2 linked regions of the Aliamphritea ceti genome follow. The protein of the gene in region 1 interacts with the protein of each later gene in a pairwise test. Links are inferred from orthologs where the notes say so. Each region holds a gene or a part of one and is shown in the gene's direction. Other genes may lie near its edges. The genes, in order: OCU49_RS16430 and bioB.

What was found.
Region 2: the proteins of OCU49_RS16430 (region 1) and bioB interact in binary tests that used the Escherichia coli proteins (3 or more experiments, as listed by UniProt). The link is inferred for Aliamphritea ceti from one-to-one orthologs.

Annotation. Positions count from the first base shown.
Region 1 is NZ_AP025282.1:3,584,992-3,588,306, reverse strand. What follows is about bases 290-3,276. They hold OCU49_RS16430 (class II glutamine amidotransferase), read left to right. Parts: upstream 290-1,388; coding sequence 1,389-2,165; downstream 2,166-3,276. Other genes in these bases: hrpA (ATP-dependent RNA helicase HrpA), read left to right, coding at 2,257-3,276; OCU49_RS16435 (bactofilin family protein), read left to right, coding at 888-1,358; OCU49_RS16440 (M23 family metallopeptidase), read left to right, coding at 290-948. Outside these bases: more of OCU49_RS16440, read left to right, coding at 1-289; more of hrpA, read left to right, coding at 3,277-3,315.
Region 2 is NZ_AP025282.1:1,304,443-1,307,542, forward strand. The notes cover bases 297-3,068. They hold bioB (biotin synthase BioB), read left to right. Parts: upstream 297-1,046; coding sequence 1,047-2,090; downstream 2,091-3,068. Other genes in these bases: OCU49_RS05975 (ComF family protein), read right to left, coding at 297-902; bioF (8-amino-7-oxononanoate synthase), read left to right, coding at 2,150-3,068. In the rest of the region: tsaA (tRNA (N6-threonylcarbamoyladenosine(37)-N6)-methyltransferase TrmO), read right to left, coding at 1-182; more of OCU49_RS05975, read right to left, coding at 252-296; more of bioF, read left to right, coding at 3,069-3,100. UniProt on the Escherichia coli protein: Catalyzes the conversion of dethiobiotin (DTB) to biotin by the insertion of a sulfur atom into dethiobiotin via a radical-based mechanism.

The DNA of each region.
Region 1 (3,315 bases):
AAGCTGGTTATTACACTCACGACAGCGCAGGGATCGCGTCAATATACCTTGGGGCAGATTACTAAGTATTTGCTGGCGGTATTTTTAGTTATTTCTGTTTGTAGTTTCTTTGTATCCAACCTGTTATTGGTCAAAACCACTGATCACTTGCTGAATCTGGAAGCAGGCTTCGATACGCTTAGTGTGCAGTATGAAGATACTCTGGGAGCATCGCAGCAGCAGGAAGGGCAGCTAAATCAGCTGTCCCGGTCTCTTTCTCAGCTTCAGGTTGAGAAAAAACAGCTGAAAGAAGAAAACCTGCGAATTGGTGAGTTGAATGCTGTGCTGGATGCGAGCTTATACGGACTAGAAGGTTTACTGGGCTTACCTGCGTCAGATGAAATGACGCCTGAGCGTGCTGGTGAATTGAGCATGCTGATCAGTCAGCGGACGTTTTATCTGAACAGTATTCCGAATGGCTTACCTATTCAGGGCATTCGTATTAGTGGTAAATACGGTATGCGCTGGCACCCGGTTTTAAAGAAACGCTCGATGCATTACGGTATCGACTTTAAAGCGGACAAAGGCACGCCTATATATGCCACTGCTGACGGTGCTGTAGAGTTTGCCGGATACAATAAGCAGAGTGGCTTCGGTAAACTTATTATTTTGCAGCATGGCTTTGGGTTTAAAACCTATTACGCGCATCTTAACAAGATTAAAATTAAGTCCGGGCAGTTCGTTTCGAAAGGACAGCTGATCGGGCTGAGTGGCAATACGGGCCGTTCAACCGGGCCACATTTGCATTATGAAATTCGGCATGTTTTCCGGCCGGTCGACCCTGCACCTTTCGTGGCGTGGGATATGAGTAACTTTGATTCACTGTTTTCTACGGTTAAAGGTATCGAATGGGCTTCCTTAAAAAAGATGTACCCGCTAAATCAAACACTACAAACGGCAAAGCAATAACAATTATTGCTGAAGGCAATAAGTTTAGTGGTGATATGAGTATCGTTGGCAGGATGCACATCGATGGCATGTTCGAAGGGAATATTTCTTCATTGGATAATATTTCTATTGGTAAAAATGGCCACATCCGAGGCGTTGTGAAAGCTAATCAGATTAGCGTTTGTGGATTGGTGGAAGGTGAAGTCTGGTGTGATGAGCTGGAAATTGATCGCGGTGGAAAAGTCTTTGCTACAGTAACTAGCAAGGTCATGGCGATTCATCCGGAAGGAAATTTTGTCGGTGAACGCCGGATGAAAGAAGTGAATACTGCTGAACCATTGCCCCATATGGAATCCGGTATTGAGGCAATTGATTCACTGCCGGACAAAGTGACCCTTAACAGTGATGATGAGCAGGTTTCCAAAGCCTGAACAGGCTGTGATTAAGTAACGGGATGTAGCATGTGTGAACTGCTTGGCATGAGTGCAAATGTGCCGACGGATATTTGTTTTAGTTTTTCTGGCCTGATGCAGCGTGGTGGAGATACCGGGCCGCATCGTGATGGTTGGGGAATCGCTTTTTACGAAGGTAAAGGTTTGCGGGATTTCCATGACCCTGAGCCAAGCTGCGATTCTGAAATCGCGCTACTGATAAAAAATCATCCGATTAAAAGTAAAACTGTTATCAGTCATATTCGTCAGGCGAATGTGGGTGAAACCTGCCTGGAAAATACGCATCCTTTTACTCGCGAGCTCTGGGGGTATATGTGGACGTTTGCACATAACGGCCAGTTAGATGCCAAGTTGTTTGATTTGCCGTTGTCTTTTTATAAACCTGTTGGGACGACAGATAGCGAATATGCTTTTTGCTGGTTGTTGGGTGAAGTGCGTAAAGTGTTTCCTGATCGGCCAGATGATTTTTCTGAACTCAGTGCTTTGATTGCACGATGTGCGGATCAGTTACGCGAGTTGGGCGTATTTAATATGTTACTGACTGAGTCTGAATATTTGTTTGCCTATTGCACGACTAAGCTTGCCTGGATTACCCGTCGAGCACCTTTCGGTAAAGCGAGCCTGACAGATGCTGAGTTAACGGTAAACTTCCGTGAAGAAACCAATACCACAGATGTAGTGACAGTTATAGCGACAGAGCCGCTAACTGATAACGAAGAATGGACGGCGTTAGTAGCAGGGGAAATGATTACCTTCGTCGATGGTGAACCTGTCAAGTTTACCTGAATAGAACCCATTGTGTATTGCTGATGCGCTGATTGAAACTTGTTCTCTCAGCGCATCTTTGTTTATAGCCTTTTCCGGATAGAGCCTTAACGTGAGTCGTCAGTTTCAATCTTTATATCAACGTCTTGATGAATGCCTGATCAGCGATCGATTTAAATTGCGTCAGAAGCTGGGTAATTTAAGTCGCAGAGCTGAGCAGGGGAAGCCTTTCGATAAGCTTTTATCTGATACTGACGCGTTTATTGCAGCGTCAGAGGCTGCAGTTAACGCCCGGGCCTATGACGGTGAAAGTATAATATTTCCGGATTTACCTGTATCGGGTCGCCGGGATGAAATTGCAGAAGCGATTCAAAATAATCAGGTCGTAGTGATTGCGGGTGAAACTGGTTCAGGTAAAACAACTCAGCTGCCTAAGATATGTTTGCAGCTTGGATTAGGTACTAAAGGGCTTATCGGGCATACCCAGCCGCGTCGTCTTGCTGCACGCACGGTTGCTAATCGTATAGCTGAAGAATTAGATTCTTCACTTGGTGCAACGGTTGGTTATCAGGTGCGTTTTACTGAGCAGGTTGCTGAGAATACACAGATAAAACTGATGACCGACGGTATCTTGCTGGCGGAAACTCAGCGTGACCGGTATCTGGAAAAATATCAGGTTCTGATTATTGATGAGGCGCATGAGCGAAGCCTCAATATTGATTTTTTGTTGGGGTATCTGCGGCAAATTTTGCCTAAACGGCCTGATCTCAAAGTTATTATTACGTCGGCGACAATCGATCTGGAGCGCTTTTCTAAGCACTTTAATGATGCGCCTGTGATAGAAGTGTCAGGCCGGACGTATCCTGTCGACGTGTTGTACCGGCCGCTTGAAGATATGCCTGAGTCGGGTGAACGGTCCATTCCGGAAGCGATTGTGCAGGCAGCTCAGGAGCTGCAAGTGCTGGAGCGGCAACAGCAGAAAACGATCCAGGGCGATATTCTGGTGTTTCTGAGTGGTGAACGGGAAATTCGTGAAGCTGCAGAGCATCTGCGCAAAGCTGTGACTGCACAGCGTTTAAAGCATATTGAAGTAATGCCCTTATATGCGCGTCTGAGTGTTGCTGAACAAAATAAAATCTTTCATGGTGGCCGAAGTGCGGGGCGACGGATA
Region 2 (3,100 bases), 2.3 Mb from region 1 along the record:
ATTAGCCATATATGTGAGCAGGTTTCCAGGCCGCGAACCGCTTCTGGGGATGAAAACTCCGGCAGTAGTTCAATTGTGGCCATCATTGATTTTGCCAGTCCCGGTTGTCTGGGAATGCCGAACTTTTCTTTGAATCCGCTGTGGATAATAGCTATGGGGGGCAGATTGAGCTCGGTAGTCATAGTTTGTGAGTCTTAATATGTTTGAACAATGGCAGATTATATCCTTTATCGGTTTGATTTCGGATTTGTTTATGCCGTAGGGGGCTTATCGGTTCTGGCGAGCGCCATAATATCGACCCGCTTGCAGCCAGCCTGTTTGAGTATCTGGCTGATAATGTTAGCTGTGGCGCCAGTGGTAATAACGTCATCCACCAACATGACATGCGGCGGTGGTCTGCTGCGACAGTTAAAACTGTTGCGAAGATTGCTGCGTCTTTCTTTTGCGCTGAGGTGTATTTGGTTCGGAGTATGAACTATTTTCTGTAGAGTTTTAGTATCCAGCGATAACTGTAAATGCCGGCTTATCTCCTGGGCTATAAGCCAGGCGTGATTGTATTCACGTTTAAGCAGTTTTTGTGGGTGCATGGGGACAGGGATGATGCAATCAGGTCGCTTTGTCAGGCGAATGTTCAGCAGTGCCAGTTTGCTGAGTGCTATCAGATAGTCAGTGCGGTTATTAAACTTCCCAGGTGGTATTAACGCATCGATTGGGAATTCATAGCGAAAAGCGCAGTAAGCCTGGTTGAAAACTGGTTTTTTGCGCAGGCAAGCCGGGCAGGGATTATTATCAGACGGTAATGGAAGTGCGCAGATCAGGCAGTGATATTGTAGCCAGGGTAAGTCGTGTTGGCACTCTCTGCATATAGTACTTCGGTCGGCATGTTTTAGTTGGCAAATCATACATTTTTTCTGATTGAAAAATAACCAGTAGTCTTCTGTTGTGTATAACATGAGTTGACAGATTTCCTTATCCGTTTATCATTAGCCACTTGCCAAAAGCGGCTGTTTTTATGCCGTTCATCAAGTGACAGGACTAACATCAGTATGCAGCATTCAAGCGCTATCCGACATGACTGGACCGAAGCTGAAGTACAGGCTTTATTCGATCTGCCTTTTAATGATCTGCTGTTTCAAGCGCAGCTTGTTCATCGTCAGAACTTCAATCCTAACGAAGTTCAGGTAAGTACACTCCTGTCGATCAAAACCGGTGCTTGCCCGGAAGACTGTAAATATTGCCCACAGAGTGGTCATTACAATACAGGTCTGGAAAAAGAACGCTTGATGCAGGTAGAAAAAGTACTGGAAAAAGCCCGTAAAGCGAAGGCGTCAGGTTCGACCCGTTTTTGTATGGGAGCTGCCTGGAAACATCCTGCTGAAAAGGATATGCCATACGTGCTTGAGATGGTACAGGAAGTTAAGAAGCTTGGTCTGGAGACCTGCATGACTTTAGGCATGCTGGATCAGGGGAAAGCTGAGCGTTTGGCGGATGCGGGCTTGGATTACTATAACCATAACCTTGATACCTCTCCTGAGTTCTACGATAAAATCATTACTACACGTACGTTCCAGGACCGTCTGGATACCCTGCACAATGTCCGTGAGTCGGGTATGAAGGTTTGTAGTGGTGGTATTTTAGGCATGGGTGAAACCGCCACTGACCGTATAGGTTTATTACGTCAGTTGGCAAACATGCCGACTCAGCCTGAAAGTGTGCCTATTAATATGTTGGTGAAAGTGAAAGGCACGCCAATGGAAAATGTTGAAGATCTGGATCATCTGGAGTTTGTGCGTACGATCGCTGTTGCCCGTATTATGATGCCTGCGTCTCATGTACGTCTATCGGCGGGTCGTGAAAGCATGAGCGACGAAATGCAGGCGATGACCTTCATGGCTGGTGCAAACTCTATTTTCTATGGCGAGTGTCTGTTGACGACGCCGAATCCTGAAACTCACCGTGATTTACAGTTGTTCAAACGTCTGGGTATTAATCCTGAACAACGTATCGAAGAAAGTGATGATACTCAGGCACAGGTTATTATGCAGTCATTGCAGAAGCAGCAAGACGATCCTGTCTTCTACGAAGCCTGATTTAATCGCATTTCTCCTGGTCATGGCGAATAGCCATGACCGCATCTGATGGTTCGACTATGTCATTCTCACAGCTAAAGGATGAACTGGAGCTGCGCAAGCAGGCTTCACTTTATCGTTCCCGCAGAACCTTACAAACGCCTCAGACTCCTAATATCAGAGTTGACGGAAAAGAGTATTTGGCGTTTTGTTCAAACGATTATCTGGGTCTGGCAAATCATCCGGATGTTATCAGTGCATTCCAAACTGCTGCTAACAAGTACGGCGTTGGCGGTGGTGCGTCCCATCTTGTGAACGGCCATAGCCAGGCACATCACGAACTTGAGCTGGCATTAGCAGAGTTTACCGGGCGTGATCGGGCATTATTATTCTCGACCGGTTATATGGCCAATTTAGGTGCCGTGACTGCGTTATTAAATAAGCAGGATGGCGTGTTTGAAGACCGGGTAAATCATGCTTCATTACTTGATGCTGGATTATTAAGCGGGGCCCGTTTTCAGCGTTATTTACATAATGATGCTGCCAATTTACGCACGCGACTGCAGCGCAGTGAAGCACGCCGTAAGTTGGTTATTACTGATGGTGTCTTCAGTATGGATGGCGACTTAGCGCCGTTGCCTGATTTGGTGGCAGCCAGTCGTGAGTCAGATGCCTGGGTGATGGTCGACGATGCCCATGGTCTGGGATGCTTAGGCAAGGAAGGACGCGGTAGCGTGGATCATTTTGATCTTGGTCAGAATGATGTGCAAATCCTGATGGGTACTTTGGGCAAAGCATTTGGTACTGCTGGTGCGTTTATTGCCGGGTCTGATGTTCTCATTGAAACTCTGATTCAGCACGCCCGCAGTTATATTTATACCACCAGTATGCCACCAGCAGTTGCGGCGGCGACATTATGCAGTTTGCAGTTAGTTCGTAAAGACGAGTGGCGCAGAGAGAAACTTCAGTCGCTAATTACTCAGTTTCGTAGCGGTTGTGAAGCACTTGGTTTGGTGTTGATGGAATCGCGT